DNA from 4 places in the Branchiibius cervicis genome. Region 1 is predicted to be linked to each of the others. Evidence: riboswitches for the same ligand, from Rfam matches in the RefSeq annotation. Region 1 holds a riboswitch; each other region holds the start of a gene.
The links. Region 1 has a riboswitch for S-adenosylmethionine ahead of ACFQBT_RS16600 (amino acid ABC transporter permease). Riboswitches for the same ligand answer to the same signal wherever they lie in the genome.
Positions count from the first base shown of each region.

Region 1 (4,254 bases):
GCAGCGCACCGGGCCGCAGGCGTACGCCGTCCAGACCGGCCGCGTGCCAATCGAGGATCAGGTCGGCCAACTCTGCGGGCGTACCAACGAAGATCGTTGCGTCACTTCGTAGTTCATCCCCATCACGTACGTCGAGCCGCTCCTTGCGAGCGGAGGCGGCGGCGTACGTCTCGTCCAGGAAGACGACGACATCACCCAGGATGTTGACCTCCCCCGCGGTCCGGCCGGCCTGTGCCGTGGCGGCGCGGACCGCGGTGGAGATGTTGTGCGCGTCCGCAGCGTCGGTCGGGGTGACGAACCCCAGATCCGCACTGCGGGCGAGCAATTCGTATCCGGTCTTCTGGTGCACCAGCAACGAGACCAGTGGCTGACCCTGCGGCGGGCGCGGGGTGATCGAGGGTCCGCGCACACTGAACTGCGCACCCTCGAAGTCGATGTAGTGCAACTTCTCTCGGTCCACGAACCGGCCGGTGGCGACGTCACGGATCTCCGCGTCGTCCTCCCAGCTGTCCCAGAGGCGCCGCAACACCTCGATGTAGTCCTCGACCTCGCCGAAGAGGGCGCGGGTCAAGGAGGCAGGCACACCCTCGCTGGGAAGTTCCGGCGCCGGTCGACGTCCGACATTGCCGTATTCGTCCGCACTCACGCTCGAACGCACCCGTACCCCGGCGCGCCCGGTGCTGACGAAATCCAAGGTCGCGATGGCCTTGGAGACATGGAACGGCTCGGTATGCGGCGCCACCACCGTCGGCAACAGCCCGATGCGGGAGGTGGTCGGCGCCACCCGTGCCGCGACCAGATTCGCATCGAGGCGGCCGCGGACCCGGTCGGTACGGTCGCCTGCGGCTTGGTGGTGATCGATCTGCTGACTGAAACCGTCCTCGATCGTCACCAGGTCCAGCAGACCGCGTTCAGCCTGCTGCACCAGATCGGTCCAGTACCGAGCGGTGAACAACTCCCCCGGCCGGGCATCGGCCTCGCGCCATGCAGCGGGGTGCCAGCCGGCGCCGTCGAGGGCCACGGCTAGATGGAGATCGGACATGGTGGTTACCCATCTCGTCAGGTGCATTGCAACGGAAGTCGCCGTGCACATCGCGCTTGCACCTCCGGTCGGAGATGCCGGGTCATCACCTGGAGCACCCCACCGCGCAGGAGGGTTGCTGGTCAGCAAGCCAGGGCTTGTCGCTGACGCTCATAACCGAAAGTGAGGCTAGAGCAAACGAATCGTGATGTCTAATCCCTACTCCGGAAGTGGGTAATTAGGACCCTGACTCCACCCCGGGCAGGTTTGGAAGATCCCAGGCCACGCGGGGCCTCGCGAATCAGCGGGGCAGCCAGGCGTCCTCGACGTCGTTGAGCCGACGCACCTTCGCAGGCAGGGAGCCGGTGAGCAACTGCTGCACCGATACCTCGTCCAGAACCTGTCGCAGGCTGGACCGAACGGCCACCCACAGGTCGGGCAGGTGGGCGGCCACCCCGCCGTACGTCGTCTCATGCGGCCGCAGGCCGCACCTCGGCGAGGGGACCGTCGACGGCCCGCAGGATGTCGCCGATCGCGATCTCGGACGCGGGTCGGGCCAGGGTGTAGCCCCCGGCGCAGCCCCGTTGGGTGCGCACGATTCCGGCCCGGCGAAGATCGCCCAGGATGGCCTCGACGAACTTACGCGGCATGCCCTGGTCCTCGACGATCGCGTCGATCGTCAGCAAATCGGGTGCGCGGGCCGCCATCTCCAGAGCTGCACGCACGGCGTAGTCGCTTTTCGCCGAGATCTGCACGGCCATCCTCCGTCGACGCAAGGTTCTGCGGTCAGTTTAATCGTCCCCGCTAACACCCATCGGATCAGTAGGCATTTGCCATGCCGGGATGTTTGGCCTAACCTCACTTTCGGTTATGAGCGTCAGCGACAAGCCCTGGCTTGCTGACCGGCAACCCTCCGCAGCGGTGGGGTGCCCCAGGTGACGACCCGGTGAGCCAACCCGGCCCACAAGCGCATGCCATCGCAGCGGCTGAGTGCCGAATGCGATTGATCTGGAAGGTTATTCACACAATGACCCTGCTCGACGCCCGGGCTTCGGCCGACGCGGCGCAGACCTCCCCGCCGCGGCCGACGACCCGTTACGCACCGCGCGCCTTGTCTCCGCACCGAGACCCGGTCGCTGGTTGGCGGCCGCGGCGGTCCTCGTCCTCGTGGCGATGTTCGTCAACACATTGATCACCAACCAACGGTTCCAGTGGGGCATCGTCGCGCAGTACTTCACCGCGCCCTCCATCCTGCGCGGGCTCGGCCTGACGCTGGCGCTCTCGGCGTCGGTGTTCGTCGTCGGGTACCTCTTCGGGATCGCCCTGGCCGCGATGCGCCTGTCCAGCAACCCGATCCTGCGCAGCGTGAGTTTCACCTTCGTCTGGATCGTGCGGTCGGTGCCGGCCCTCGTCCAGGTGCTCTTCTGGTTCCAACTCGCCTCGCTCTACCCACGGTTGTCGATCGGCATCCCGTTCGGCCCGGAGTTCGCGTCAGTGCAGACCGCCAACCTGTTCTCGGGGATCATCGCCGCGTTCATAGCTCTCACTCTCGACGTGGCGGCCTTCTCCGCCGAGGTCGTGCGGGGTGGGTTGCTGTCGGTCGACCGCGGCCAGACCGAGGCTGCCGAGGCACTGGGCCTGTCCCGCCGCCGGATCTTCCGGCGGATCGTGCTGCCCCAAGCGATGCCGGCCATCATCCCGGCCAGCGGCAACCTCGCCAACGGCATGGTGAAGGCCACGGCCATCGTCAGCATCATCGCGGTGCAGGACCTGCTCTACTCGGCGCAGTTGATCTACAACGACAACTTCCAGGTCGTCCCGCTGCTCATCGTCGCAACGCTCTGGTACGTCATCATCACCACCGCGTTGTCGGTGCTCCAGTACGTCGTCGAGCGGCACTACAACCGCAGCCACCGCCGCGACGTGCGAACGCTGCGCCAGGTGGTGCGCGCGGGCCTGCCGCTGCTGCCCTACCGCAGCAAGGGTGCTCGCATCGACGCGGGAGTGGGCGCATGACCGCCGTTGCGAGGACTGAGCGGCTGCGCGAAGTGGGCGAGCCCCTGCTGCGAATCCGTGGCCTGCGCAAGGCCTTCGGACTCCAGACCGTGCTGGAGGACGTCGATCTGGACGTGCACACCGGCGAGGTCACCGTGCTGATCGGCCGCTCGGGATCGGGCAAGTCGACCCTGCTGCGCTGCATCAACCACCTGGAGAAGCCGGACAGTGGCTACGTCGAGATCGACGGCCGGATCATCGGCTACCGCGAGCACCGCGGCCGGCTGGTCGAGCGGCACCAGCGGGAGATCACCCGTCAGCGCGCCGACCTTGGGATGGTCTTCCAGCAGTTCAATCTCTTCGGGCACCTGACCGTGCTGGAGAACCTCATCGAGGCGCCAGTGGCCGTGCGCGGCGTGTCACGCACCGATGCCTCGCGTACGGCGTCCGAGCTGCTCGCGCGGGTAGGCCTCGCCGGTCGTGAGAATTCCTACCCGTCCCAACTGTCCGGCGGTCAGCAGCAGCGGGTCGCCATCGCTCGCGCGCTCGCGATGCGCCCGCGGCTGCTGCTCTTCGATGAGCCCACCAGCGCTCTCGACCCGGAACTGGTCGGCGAGGTCCTCGCGGTGATCCGCGACCTTGCAGCGGATGGCATGACGATGATCATCGTGACCCACGAGATGGCCTTCGCCCGCGAGGTGGCCGACACCGTGGTCTTCCTCGACGGCGGTCACATTGCCGAAAAAGGTTCTCCTGCACAGGTTCTCGATGATCCGCAGGATCCGGGGACCCGGGCCTTCCTCTCCGCGGTGCTCTAGCCCTCCCCCGCCGTACCCGCACTCACGACTCTCTCCCACGGTTTGGCGGTCGTTGCACCGCTGTGCCTGCGCAACAGGTGCAACGCCTACCAAACCTGATCCGCCCCCTCGAAAGGAACCACCACTATGTCCACACGCCCCCTTATCCCGGCCCTCGCCGTACTCGCTCTTGGCCTCGCCGGCTGCTCCTCCGCCGGTGAGGCGGCCACCACGGCGACCCAGCCCACCGCTGACCTGGTCAGCGCGGTCAAGGTCGACGACGCTGCCCGCAAGCTGCTGCCTCAGACGGTTCAGAAGTCCGACGTCATCACCCTCGGCACCACCCAAGCGGTCGGCACCGCGGGCCTGCCGCACGCCGGCGTTGACAGCACTGGCAAAGAGATCGGCCTGTCGATCGATCTGCGCAACGCCGTCGCCAAG
Region 1 is NZ_JBHSWJ010000002.1:3,203,595-3,207,848, forward strand. Features, by position in the region: gene ACFQBT_RS16585 (LLM class flavin-dependent oxidoreductase) at 1-1,042, opposite strand, end outside; SAM riboswitch class IV at 1,090-1,200, opposite strand; gene ACFQBT_RS16590 (hypothetical protein) at 1,323-1,475, opposite strand; gene ACFQBT_RS16595 (RrF2 family transcriptional regulator) at 1,492-1,782, opposite strand; SAM riboswitch class IV at 1,888-1,997, shown strand; gene ACFQBT_RS16600 (amino acid ABC transporter permease) at 2,195-3,037, shown strand; gene ACFQBT_RS16605 (amino acid ABC transporter ATP-binding protein) at 3,034-3,834, shown strand; gene ACFQBT_RS16610 (transporter substrate-binding domain-containing protein) at 3,961-4,254, shown strand, end outside.

Region 2 (4,254 bases), 2.1 Mb from region 1:
GACCTGCAGGGGTCGTCCGCGCAGCTCATGAACTTCCAGCGTGGCGCCGTCCGCGTCCCCGTGGGTGACGACGTCCACCTGACCGCCGACGATGGACACCGACACCGTGCGGACGGTGGCCGGTTTCTCCTCGCCGATCTCCAGCGTTTGCGGCTCACGGATCTCCCAGGCCTGCATCTACCTCTCCCATCACGATATATCGCGTTACCGACGTCACGATATATCGCGAATGAGGTACGCGGCAAGACGTTTGCCTGCCGGACTTTTGGATCGCGTTTCACCCGCCGGAGGCCTCGCCGGGTGAAAAGAGATCCAAAAGTCCAGGGAGCGTTGCTGGACGGAGCGCGGCAGGCGTGCTTACCAGGGACGCGGCTGGCTCAGGTCGCGCGGGTCGCCGACCGCTTCCCACCCCTGACCCGCCACGTGCCGGTAGGGCAGTGCCGAGCCGGAGGTGACCAGGCGACGTACGCCGGCGATCAACCGGTCGACGTGATCCACGGTGGTCGCCAGGCCGAGACTGGCCCGCACGGCAGTGGTGTTCTGTCCGACCACGGCGTCGCACAACAGGTGCGCACAGAAGCGCCCGTCGCGGACGGCGATGCCGTCCTCGTCCGAAAGCACTTGTGAGACAAGCGAACTGTCCCACCCATCCACGGTGAACGTGACGACGCCGACGTTCGGACGGTCCTGCCCCAGCGCCGAAACGATCGTGACCCCGGGGATCTGGGCCAGACCCGCCCGCAGTCGGCTGCCCAGGGCGTCCTCGTACCGCTCGATGGTTTCTCGGTGCTCGGCCAGCGTGGCGCAGGCAGCTGCCATGGCGATGGCGCCCAGGGCATTCGGGGTTCCCCCTCGTGGCGGGCAGGCCCGCTGTGCCACAAGATCCCGTCGGCGGACACGGAGTGCGTGGCGCCGCCGGCAGGCAGGTACGGCTCGGCGACGTCCAACCAGTCGGCTCGACCGACGAGGGCTCCGGCGCCGAAGGGGGCGTACATCTTGTGCCCGGAGAATGCGATCCAGTCCGCGCCCAGCTCGTCCAGGTCCACGGCTCGGTGGGGTACCAGCTGCGCCCCGTCGACAACCACTCGGGCGCCGAACTCGGCTGCAACAGAGGATAGTTCGCGCACCGGCCACACCTCACCGGTGACGTTGCACGCACCGGTGAGCACCACCAGCTTGGGCGCCCGGGGGTCGGCGGCTGCCAGTGCGGTGCGCAGCAGGTCGGCGGCGTCGGCCGTGCTGCGTGGCACCCGCAACGACGTCGTACGCCCGGCCGGCCAGGGCAGCAGCGCCGCGTGGTGCGCGGACTGCCAGGCGAAGACCAGCGCGTCCTGGGGCAACGCGTGAGCGAGCAGCCGCAACGCGTCAGTGGTGTTGCGGGTGAAGATCACCTCATCACCGGATCGGGCACCGACGAACCGGCCGACCTCGGCGCGGGCTTGCTCGAACCAGCCGGTCGTGAGGCGGCTGGCGTAACCCGCGCCGCGGTGCACCGAGCCGTAGGTGGGGTTGACCTTGTCCACCGCCTGCGTCACGGCCACCAATGCGGGGGTGGTCGCGCCGTGGTCGAAGTTGGCGATGTCCACGACCGTGCGGTGCACCGTGGGTACGCCGATCTCGTGGGCCACGGTGCGGGGCAGGCCGGCCGCGGTCACACTGCCGCGACCGCGACGCGGTAGATCCGTCACGATGCTCAGCCGGCGAGCGCTGGGGTGCTCGGGGCTGGGGGTGGCGGCGGGTGCCGGCTCGGTGAAGCCGTTGCTCGGCGTACAGGTGATGCTCGTGACGGTGCTCATGGCGATACTCCTCGTCGGTCCAAGGGACCAGCGAGCACGCCGAAGGTGGCGAGCGGAGGACTGGTCCGCGCTTGCCGTCACGCTGTTGCGATCCGGCCGGGTCGTCACCCGGAGCACCCCACCGCGGAGGAGGGTTGCCGCTCAGTCAGCCGGGGCTTACGACTGAGACTCTTGACCTGGTCAAAAACTGTAGCAGTGCAGGCGCGTTCAGTCGCACACCACGTCGATGCCGTCCGCAATGCGGTACGGCGCTGCCTCGACGAGCGCCCCCGCGGCGCGTCGTAACCGGCTGATCTCGGCCCGGACGGCCACTTCGTGCTCGCCGTCGCCGTAGAGCCGGGTGCTCAAGGCCGCAGCGGTCATGCCCCGCGGCGCGGCGGCCAGCAGGCGCAGGATCTGGGCGTGGCGGCGGCTCAGCGGCACGGTCCACGGCTGGTCTTCGGCGCCGCCCGCCAGATGCAGCGTGTCGTCGCGGCCGAGCCGGGCCGACAGTCGCCGCGGCTCGGGAGCCGGCCGCACCAGCCATCCGTCGCCCACGCGCTCGGGCAGGCACATGCCCAGGCCGGGGACGGCCAGCGGCCGGTCGGCCCGCGGTGCCGCGATGCGGTCGCGGACACTCACTCCTTCGCGGTGGGCCACCCAACCGTGGTCGTCGACCAGCAGCAGCGGGCTGCCGGCCGTGGCGATCAGGTGGCTGGCGCGTTCCCGAAGGCGTCGCAGCTGCTGCTCGTGGTGCTGCCAGAGCGCGCCCTGGGCCAGCTGCACGGCACTGTCGACCAGCGCGACGAGCGCGGGGTGCATGGTCATCGCCGGACCGCTCACGTCGACGATTCCGAGCAATGAGCCGTCCCGCGGATCGTGGACCGGTGCCGCGGTGCAGTACCACGGGTGCTGGCGGTGCTCGAAGTGTTCGGCGGAGAACAGTTGGACCGGCGCTTGCTCGGCCAGCGCGGTGCCGATGGCGTTGGTGCCGACGTAGGTCTCCGACCAGTGCGCGCCGAGCGCGAATCCCAGCGAATCCGCCTGTCGCAGAATGGCCGGCGACCCCTCCCGCCACAAGATGACGCCGTCCCGGTCGGTGATGACCACGATGAACAGGGAAGCGTCAGCAACCCTGGTCAACACGGCGCGGATCCGGTCGGCGACCAGCGCCAGCGCGCTCTCGGCCCGCCGGGCCTCGACCTGGTCGATGGGCAGGATGTCGCGGTGCAGCGGCCGGTCCGGATCCAGGCCCAGCGACTTCATCCGGGCCCAGGAGCGAGCAACGACCGGTCGGGGCTCCTCCAGCGAACGGGAGCCGGACATCACGGCGTCGTGCAGGCGGACCAACTGCCGCGCGCGCAGCCCGAGATCGACACCGGGTGCGACCGCCGCCGCTGAGGTCATCACATCCCACTTTCGCCGCATGCAACGTGGTGCAACGGTTCCGCCCCGGACCCCGGCGCGGTGTGCTGTAGATCACACCGTACGACATCGAGGAGTTGAGAGCACATGACGCAGATTGCCGATTCGCCCGCCGCAACGGCGACCGATGCGCAAACCCGCGCCGAGACCTGGTTGAACTCTTTCGAGACCGCCTTGCGCCAGCGGGACATCGCGGCGGCGGCCGCGCTCTTCGCTACCGACAGCTACTGGCGAGATCTCGTGTCCTTCACCTGGAACATCGTGACCGTCGAGGGTCGCAGCGGGGTCACCGACCTGCTCACCCAGACGCTCGACCGCACCGACCCGGGCACGTTCCGGACCAGCGAGCCCGCCACCGAGGACGACGGTGTCGTGACGGCCTGGTTCACCTTCGAGACCGGGATCGGGCGCGGGCAGGGCCTGGTCCGGCTGACCGAGGAGGAGGGCGAGGACAGGGCGTGGACGCTGCTCACCGCCCTGCGGGAGCTCAAGGGTCACGAGGAACCACGCGGCGTACGGCGCCCCAAGGGTGCTGAGCACGGCGCCACGCGCGATCGCAAGAGCTGGGCCGAGCGTCGCCAGGAGGAGGCCGAGTCGCTGGGTTCGACCACCCAGCCCTACGTGCTGATCATCGGCGGCGGACAGGGCGGTATCGCCCTCGGCGCCCGGTTGCGGCAGTTGGAGGTGCCGGCGCTGGTCATCGACAAGCACCCCCGGCCCGGTGACCAGTGGCGCGGTCGCTACAAGTCGCTGTGCCTGCACGACCCGGTCTGGTACGACCACCTGCCGTACCTGAAGTTCCCGGACAACTGGCCGGTCTTCGCACCCAAGGACAAGATCGCCGACTGGCTGGAGTCCTACGTCAAGGTCATGGAGGTGCCGTACTGGAACAACACCGAAGCCAAGAAGGCAAGCTGGTCGGCCGAGCGCGGGGAGTGGACCGTCGAGGTTGAGCGTGACGGGCAGCCGGTGACGTTGCGCCCGACGCAACTGGTGTTCGCGACCGGTATGTCGGGTAAGCCGCGGATGCCCGAGGTCGAGGGAATCGACGTCT
Region 2 is NZ_JBHSWJ010000002.1:1,073,831-1,078,084, forward strand. Features, by position in the region: gene ACFQBT_RS05795 (DUF4097 family beta strand repeat-containing protein) at 1-177, opposite strand, end outside; gene ACFQBT_RS05800 (hypothetical protein) at 358-498, opposite strand; partial or broken gene ACFQBT_RS05805 (aminotransferase class V-fold PLP-dependent enzyme) at 538-819, opposite strand; partial or broken gene ACFQBT_RS05810 (aminotransferase class V-fold PLP-dependent enzyme) at 906-1,796, opposite strand; SAM riboswitch class IV at 1,859-1,973, opposite strand; gene ACFQBT_RS05815 (GAF domain-containing protein) at 2,004-3,182, opposite strand; gene ACFQBT_RS05820 (flavin-containing monooxygenase) at 3,288-4,254, shown strand, end outside.
Region 2: it holds a riboswitch for S-adenosylmethionine, as region 1 does, so the genes downstream of both, ACFQBT_RS05810 (aminotransferase class V-fold PLP-dependent enzyme) here and ACFQBT_RS16600 (amino acid ABC transporter permease) in region 1, are expected to answer to the same signal.

Region 3 (4,254 bases), 380 kb from region 1:
CCCTGATCTCCCGGCTGATGACCGAGATGACCGTATCCCTCGGGTCGGCATACCAGTTCCGGATGCGGGCCCTGATCCGGTTGGCCAAGGACGAGTTCACCCGCGACCTGGTGGGCGATGCAATCGAGGAACACCTCTCGGCCTGCGGGTACTCCGTCATCGGAGACACCTTGGAGCTGTTGCCCAAGGCCCACCATCCGCGCACCGCCGAGGTGCTGATGGACAGTTACCAGAAGCTCGAGGGCGTTGCGCTGCTCCTTGCCGGCGGAGCGATCGAACTGGCGGTCGTCGAGGATCAGATCACACCGGCCTTCTGGGCCCGTCTCGGCGAGCAACTCCTTGCCGATCTCAGCCAACCCGGATCGTCGCGATACGAGCCGGCGGTGTTGATCTTCAACCTCCTGGTGCGACCCGCCCAGACGCACCTGCTGGCCCGGCTGGGGGACCGGGCCCGACGAGATCTGCTCGAGCACCGCGCCGCGCGGTCGGCGGCCGACCGCAGCCCCGAGGAGACCCGGGTGCTGCGGGCCCGGTGCGATCGCATCGCGGAGAAACTGCTCGAGCAGACGCGCCCGCACCGGCCGGCCACCCTGGTCGAGGGGCTCATCTACCGGTTGCGCGAAGCCTTGTCGGATGAGATCTCACCCCTGACGGGTGCGATCGTGCTGGCCTCCAGCCCGTTCGCCGACGCGCTGTCGCACCATCTGGAGCATCACGACCAGGATCTGCCCGGCGCCCAGGTGACACTGAACTCCTGCCAGCGCTACGACGCGGGTTCCCTCGGCGACACCTACCGACAGGCCGATCCGGACCAGCGGGCCAGATTGCTGGTGCCGTTGGCACACAACCGCGCATTCCCGCCCGACATCGACCTGGGTGCGGAGATGCGCGCGCCCAACGTCGAGCGGCGACGACTGCTCTATGCCGCAGGGATGTCGGCCCACCCGGGCCTGGAGGAACTGTCCCAGGAGACCGGCCTGGCTCCGTTGGAGCGCACTGCGGTGCGTTGGTGGTCGCAGGTGGACATCCCCCCGGCCTAAGCGATCAGGCGGGCGTCTTTTCGCCAGCCTCGACCGCAATCGGCAACCGGTTGCGCGACGGCGGGAGCGGACAGGTGGCGTACGGCGTATAGGCGCACGGCAGGTTGATCGCGCGGTTGAAGTCGAGCGTGACCCGGCCCTCGGCGTCCGGCGCGGGGACCGACAGGGCCCGGTTCGCGGCGTACGTGCTGACCCCACTGGTCGCATCGCGCAGCAGCACCAGCAGATCGTCCCCGTGCCCGGGGAACGCCACGAGGGTCAGGTCCTGCCCGTCCTTGGTGAAGTGGATCTCGCCGGGTGCGTCGTAGACGTGTTGCAGACCGTCGACCGCGGCGCCGACCGTGGTGGGGACCGGCTCGTCGTACGCCGTGTAGCGGCCTTCGACGACCCAGGACGGGTCGGGGGCGAAGGCGGGTGTGCCTTGGTACGCGGTCAGGATCTCGTGGTCGGGGTGCCGCGGACGGATGATGTCCTCGCCACCGCGCTTGGCGATCTCGATGACACCGTCGCCGAATCCCACTGTCACACCGGCACGTTCGGGGATGACTCCGAAGTCGACGGTACCTTCGAGGCGCTCGCCGTCCTTGGTCAGCGCCTCGCCGTCGTCCAGACGGACGTGGATGCCGCGGTCGTCTGCCCACCACTGTCCGGGGGCCCGCTCGAATCGCTGGGGTTGGTCGGTCAGGAAGTGCAGACCGGTGACCGCCAGGAAGCCGTGCCGGTCGGACCGGACCTGCTCGTGGTGGTCGTGCCAGCGCTGCCATTCGGAGGCGAAGTCGGTGCTGTGGATGACGGCGTTGCTCATGGCTGCTCCCTCGGGGTGGCTCTCACGCTTGCCCGCCGGGGATCCGATCGGGCCGGGCTTTCACCTGGAGCACCCCACCGCGGTAGGAGGGTTGCCGGTCAGCCAGCCAGGGCTTGTCGCTGACGCTCAATGCCTACTTTGAAAGTAGGGGATGTGCGGTCGGCTTGTCCACTTCTGTTCGGACCACTCATCTCAGGCTCTTAGCGGCTCGGGTGCAATACGGTTTGCCTATGAAGAAGCTCAAGCTGACCCTTCTGGCGCTCGGCCTGATCGCGCTCATCGTCGGCGCCGTGATGCTGTTCATGGCGGTCAGCGTCGACATGAAGGTCGTCTGGGAAATCGCGACCCGCTACCAGGGCGGTGGCACGAAGGAGACGCTGCACGACCCGCGGCCCAAGATGCTGATCATCAGCGGGATCGCCCTCGGTGCCGGGGTGCTGATCGGTCTCGGGCTGGGGCTGCCACTGCATCGCGCCCTGTCGCAGAAGAAGCTGGATGCGTTGGTAGACCAGCGGGTTCAGCAGCGGCTGGCCGGGTCGGCGCCGGAAGCCGCGACCGAGTAGCTAGCGGCGGGCGTCGATCAGATGCCTCGTCGAGTGCGCGACGAACGGCTCGCCCCGCCGCATCCGGGCATCCAGTTCACGTAGCTGCAGGTCGTAACGCTCCACGGTGAAATCCGGCACCCACCACACGCATTTGCGTAGCGTCCACACCACGGCACCCACGTCGTAGAACTCCATCCGGCAGCGCGCCGTACGCAGATCAACGACCGTCAGCCCAGCGCTCCTCGCCTCTGCCGCTTCGGTTCTCGGATCCCGCGCCGCGCGTGCTTCGGGCTGCGCGCCGAGAAAGTACTCGATCAACTCGAACGCCGACGCCGGACCGACGTGCTGTGCGACGTAGTGCCCCTCCGGCTCCAACACCCGGCCGATCTCGGTCCAGTCCGGCTGCACCGGGTGCCGGGAGGTGACCAGATCGAAGGATCGATCCGCGAACGGCAACGGAGCACCTGGATCGGTCTGCACCACACGGACGCCGCGTCCCGCCAGCCGCGTCCGCGCCCGGTCGGCGTTGGGCGGCCACGACTCGGTGACCGTCATGGCCGCAGGGAGCACGGGGGCTTCAGCGATGACCTCCCCGCCACCGGTGTCGATGTCCAGGGCGCGCCGCGCCTTCGCCAGCCGGCCGGCCACCAGGTGGGCGTACCCCCAGGGGGCCGTTCCTCCGTGGCCCGACCGGCCAGCCACTCGAATCCCCATCCGGCGACGTCGGCGGCCTCGGCCTCGGCGATGAGCTCCGCATAGGGCCTCATGAGTCCATCGTGCCAGTCCCGCTCGGGCGCCGGTCGGGCCGCGACGACGCCCATCGGTGCCTGCGTACGGATAGGTTCAGTGACGCCATGGATGAGGAATCGCACGACACTGCGCGGGCGGCGGCAGAGCGCCTCGGATTGGGTGCGCAATACCAGCGGCTGCAGGAACGACGGGCGACTGCCTTTGTGCCGGCAGTGGTACGCCGGTTCCAGGACATCGACGGCGGCACGCAGGCCGGCCTGCTCTCACTCACGCTGTTCACGACAGTCCTCCCGTTGGTCATCCTGGGCTTCGGATACTTCAGCGGGTTCGCCGCCAACATCAGCGTCGGCGTGCTCTTCCAGCGTCAGCTCGGGCTGAGCGGATCCCTCGGGCAAACGGTGCGCGAGGCGTTCGGTGCAGCCGATGCGTTGCGTTCGTCCTGGACCGTGGTCGGTCTCGCCGGGTTCCTGGTGTGGGGGATTCCGATGACGTCCCAGGTGGCCGGAATCTTTGCGGCCGCTTGGCGCCGCGAGCCGTTGACCTTCTGGCAGCGCGTGGGCCGCGGGACGCTGTGGTTCGTCGCCTACCTGGTCACCCTCGCGATCCACGACGTCGTCGCGTTCGGTGGTGATCACCCACTCTCCGTGGCGATTCCGCTGTATCTGGTGTCGTTGATCCCGCTCTGGGTGTTCTGGACGGTGACCCCTGCCCTTCTGGTGCGTGAGGGCGGCCGGGGCGCACGGTTCCTGGTGACGGCCGGTTTCGCCGGTCTGACCATCGACGGCGTCATTCTGCCGCTGGTGGAGCGGCTGTTCGCGCCATCCCTGCTGGAGGGGTGGAACGGTTTCGGACCGATCGGCGTCGCGATGGCGATCATCATCTGGTGCGGCGCGATCGCCGTCGGCTGGGTCCTCACCGCATGTGTGGGCGCGGTGCTGTGGGAACGATCCGCACCGTCGGCGACGGTGCTGGAAGTGGAAGCCGCCCCCGGCGCCGAATGACCGGCGTACGCCGACTGGCTGCGAACTCAGCCGTGCTCGTGCACGCGGCCGAACGGGTCAGCCCCGCAGCGACCGTTCGAGCGGGGTCGGGAAGACCGGCCGGACCACGGCAC
Region 3 is NZ_JBHSWJ010000002.1:3,583,929-3,588,182, reverse strand. Features, by position in the region: gene ACFQBT_RS18580 (hypothetical protein) at 1-1,040, shown strand, start outside; gene ACFQBT_RS18575 (DUF1684 domain-containing protein) at 1,045-1,845, opposite strand; SAM riboswitch class IV at 1,865-1,979, opposite strand; gene ACFQBT_RS18570 (hypothetical protein) at 2,076-2,408, shown strand; gene ACFQBT_RS18565 (class I SAM-dependent methyltransferase) at 2,409-3,038, opposite strand; gene ACFQBT_RS18560 (hypothetical protein) at 3,245-4,141, shown strand; gene ACFQBT_RS18555 (winged helix DNA-binding domain-containing protein) at 4,199-4,254, opposite strand, start outside.
Region 3: it holds a riboswitch for S-adenosylmethionine, as region 1 does, so the genes downstream of both, ACFQBT_RS18575 (DUF1684 domain-containing protein) here and ACFQBT_RS16600 (amino acid ABC transporter permease) in region 1, are expected to answer to the same signal.

Region 4 (4,254 bases), 3.0 Mb from region 1:
TACGCCGAGTGGCTGGGTCTGGCTCTGGACCAGGCGCGCGTCGCCCTCCCCACCGATGACGTGCCGGTGGGCGCAGTCATCGTCGACGCACACGGTCGGCTCATCGGGGCCGGTCCGAATCGCCGTGTCGCCGACGCCGATCCGCTGGCGCACGCCGAAATCGTCGCCATCCGGGCGGCCGCGGCGACCCTCGGCCATTACCGCCTCGACGACTGCACCATCGCGGTCACGTTGGAGCCGTGTCTGATGTGCGCGGGCGCGATCATGCAGTCGCGGATCGCGCACATCGTCTTCGGCGCCTGGGATCCCAAGGCCGGTGCGTGCGGGAGCGCCTGGGATGTCATCGAGCAGAACCCATCCCCGCACCGCGTGGACTCGCTCGGCGGGGTCCGGCGGGACGAATGTGCCCAGCTCCTGACCGACTTCTTCCGCGCGCGACGCCGTTAGCCCGGCCGGCTCATTCCTGCCAGGGATAGAACGGCGGCATGTCGCTGGACGTGCGCCCGGTGAACTCGGTGTCGCGCTTCTCCAGGAACGCTCGCACGCCCTCCTGGCCGTCGGCGAAGCTGGTGTAGTACATCGCCAGCGAGTCGATCCGGTGCGCTTCCATCGGGTGCGGCTGGGCGCTGTTGCGGTACATCATCTGCCGGGTCAACGCGATACCGACCGCCGAGCGACCGTCGATGAATTTGCGGGCCAGTTCGTACGCCGCGGGCAACAGTTCGTCAGGCTCGTGCAGTGAGCGGACCAAGCCACCCGCCAGGGCCTCGTCGGGGAGAGGATGTCCGCGGCGTACGTCCATTCCAGGGCGCGGGAGATGCCCACGATGCGCGGCAGGAACCACGACGAGGTGGCCTCGGGCACGATGCCCAGGCGCCCGAAGACGAAGCCGATCCGGGCTTTGGTCGAGGCCAGGCGGATGTCCATCGGCAGCGTCATGGTCGCCCCGATGCCCACGGCGGCGCCGTTGATCGCGGCGATCACCGGCTTGGTGCAGGCGTAGATGGCCAGGGAAACGCGCCCGCCGGTATCGCGCACACCCTCGAAGATCTCGGGGTCGTCAAGGCGCTCGGTCAGGTCCTGCACCGTCGGCGCCAGCCCCGGCGTGAGGCCGAAGACGTTGCCCTCCTTGGTCAGATCCATACCGGCGCAGAAGGCCCGCCCGGCGCCGGTGACCACGACGACGCGGGTGTCGTCGTCCGTGCTGGCGCGGGTGAAGGCGTCGACCAACTCGTTCGCCATGGTCACGGTGAAGGAGTTCAGTTGCTCGGGCCGGTTGAGGGTCAGCGTGCAGATCCCGTCCACGACGCTGTAGTCCAGGGTTTCGTAGTCGCTCACGGATCGATCATCCCGCACGGCGTCGGCACGTGGAGTTGACGGGTCACTGAAACAATGTCTACTCTCCCGGTAGGCATTGAGCGTCGATGACAAGCCCTGGCTGGTCGACCAGCAACCCTCGTTCCGCGGTGGGGTGCTCCAGGTGAAAGCCCGGCCCGTTAGCGAACCCGCGCGGGCAAGCGCAGTGACGCAGCCTCGGCCGCGTCACGAAGGTCGTCGGCTCACGTCGTGGCCTTCGAACTCGTTGGAGTCGTCCATGTCCTCACCTCCCGGTTATGCACAAGCCGCAGTCGAGCAGGTTGCCGACGTTGCTTCGGACCCCTCTGCTGACCGCACTGCCCGCAGGGTCATCCCGCAACGGCACCCGTGGCGCTGGGTGGCCGCCGCCGGTGTCGCCGTCCTGGCAGCGATGGCGATCAACGCGCTGATCACCAACCCGTTCTTCCAATGGGATCGTTTCGGCTACTGGTTCACCAGACCCGTTGTCCTGCAGGGACTTTGGATCACGTTGAAAGTGACGGCCGCAGCGGCGGTGCTTGGTTTCATCGGAGCGCTCGTTCTGGCAGTCGCTCGTCTGTCCAGCAATCCGTTGCTGCGGGCGGCCAGTTGGGCCTACACCTGGTTGTTCCGGTCGATCCCGTTGATCGTGATCCTGCTGTTCCTGGTCAACTTCGGCGCTCTGTACAAGACCATCAGTCTCGGGGTGCCCTTCGGGCCGGAGTTCGTCCGCTTCGACGAATCGCGGCTGGCCACCGACATCGCGTTGGCGATCATCGGTCTGTCCCTGGCGGAAGCCGCCTACGGCTCGGAGGTCGTGCGCGCCGGCATCCTGTCGGTCGACCAGGGCCAGCACGAGGCGGCTGCCGCGCTGGGTCTGCCCAAGAGGTACCAGTTCCGCAGAATCGTTCTGCCGCAGGCGCTTCGCTCGATCGTGCCGAACTTCGTCAATCAGTTGATCGGGCTCATCAAAGCGAGCTCGCTGGTCTTCTACGTCTCGCTACTCGACCTCTTCGGGCAGGTGCAGACGCTGGGCAGCACCTATCCCGGCGACATCATCCCGCTGCTGCTGGTAGCAACCGTCTGGTATGTGATCCTCACCAGTGCTCTGTCCGTGGTGCAGTTCTACGTCGAGCGGCACTACGCCCGCGGGGCAGTGCGGACGTTGCCGCCGACGCCGCTGCAACGGCTGCGCGCCGTCATCGGTCGCAAGCAGGTGACGGCATGAGCGCCGCGCCGGTCACCTCCGCCGCAATCCACGTCCACAACGTGACCAAGAGGTACGCCGACAACGCCGTTCTCGACGACGTGCAGTTGACCGTGCGGCCGGGCGAGGTCGTCGTGATCATCGGCCCGTCGGGATCCGGAAAGTCGACGTTGCTGCGTACGATCAACCACCTCGAGAAGCCGGACCTGGGCTATGTGCAGGTCGGCGACGAGCTCATTGGCGTCCGCGAACACGGTTCTGATCTGAAGGAACTCAGTGAGCGCGAGATCCTGAAGCAACGTGCACAGATCGGCTTCGTCTTCCAGTCCTTCAATCTCTTCCCGCACCTGACGGTGCTGGAGAACGTCGCCGCGGCACCCGTCGCCACCGGTCACACGGATGGGCCGACAGCTCGGCGGCGAGCTGCCGAACTCCTCGCCCAGGTCGGTTTGGCGCAGAAGGAAGATGCCTACCCACGGCAACTGTCCGGAGGTCAGCAACAGCGGGTCGCGATTGCCCGGGCGCTAGCTCTCGATCCGGGCGTGATCCTCTTCGACGAGCCCACCTCGGCTCTGGATCCGGAGCTGGTCGGTGAGGTGCTCGCGGTGATCAGGATCTCGCGCGCAGCGGTCGCACCCTGGTGATCGTCACGCACGAAATCGGTTTCGCCCGTGAAGTCGCGGACCGCATCGTCTTCCTCGACCAGGGGGTCCTCTTGGAGCAGGGGCCACCGGTCGAGGTACTGGACAACCCGGCGCATGAGCGGACCCGCGCCTTCTTGTCCGCGGTCCTCTAGCAATTCCGCAGCGCAGTCTCACCCGGCCCTGTCGTCAACAGGCCGGTCCACGAACCATTCCCGAAAGGAAACGTCATGACCTATCGTTCCCAGCCCGATCGCCGCACCCTGCTGCGCGGGGTCGTCGGTGGCGCCGCTGCCCTTGGCCTCGCGAGCTTCGCCACGGCCTGCTCCTCCTCCGACGCCGCTGAGTCCAGGAGCAAAGACGGCAAGACCGAACTCACCCTGGGCCAGCACTCCAACGGAGCGGCCGTACCGGCGAAAGTAACGGTGGCTCAGGTTGACGCGATTCGAAACACCCTGCCTCAGGGCGTCCTGGACGGCGGAAAGCTGGTCATCGGCATCGGCGCACTACCGGCCGGGTTCCCACCGTTGGCCTTCGTCGGCGACGACCAGCAGACGCTCACCGGTTCGGAGCCGGACCTGGGCCGTCTGGTCGCCGCCGTGTTCGGGCTCGAGCCGGACATCAAGAACTCCACCTGGGAGAACCTCTTCGTCGGGATCGACAGCGGTAAGACCGAGGTCGGTGTCTCCAACATCACCGACACCGAAGAGCGCAAGCGCAAGTACGACTTCGCCAGCTATCGCCAGGACAACCTGGCGTTCGTGGTGCCGAAGACCGATTCGTGGAACTTCTCCGACTACCAGAGCCTTGCCGGCAAAACGGTTGCCGTCGGCTCGGGTACCAACCAGGAGCGGATCCTGTTGGAGTGGAAGAAGAAGCTGCAGGGTGAGGGCAAGGATCTTCAGGTGAAGTACTTCCCGAGCAACAACGACACGTTCGTGGCACTGGCGGCCGGCAAGATCGACGCCTACTTCGGCCCCAATCCGGGCGCCGCCTACCAGGTGCGACAGACGCAGTCCACACCGAACGCGGTGCGCATCGCGGGCACCTTCTCCGGGGCCGGCTCCAGCC
Region 4 is NZ_JBHSWJ010000002.1:174,703-178,956, forward strand. Features, by position in the region: gene tadA (tRNA adenosine(34) deaminase TadA) at 1-447, shown strand, start outside; gene ACFQBT_RS01135 (Clp protease/crotonase-like domain-containing protein) at 458-655, opposite strand; gene ACFQBT_RS01140 (enoyl-CoA hydratase-related protein) at 652-1,338, opposite strand; SAM riboswitch class IV at 1,411-1,526, shown strand; gene ACFQBT_RS01145 (amino acid ABC transporter permease) at 1,595-2,563, shown strand; partial or broken gene ACFQBT_RS01150 (amino acid ABC transporter ATP-binding protein) at 2,560-3,338, shown strand; gene ACFQBT_RS01155 (ABC transporter substrate-binding protein) at 3,414-4,254, shown strand, end outside.
Region 4: it holds a riboswitch for S-adenosylmethionine, as region 1 does, so the genes downstream of both, ACFQBT_RS01145 (amino acid ABC transporter permease) here and ACFQBT_RS16600 (amino acid ABC transporter permease) in region 1, are expected to answer to the same signal.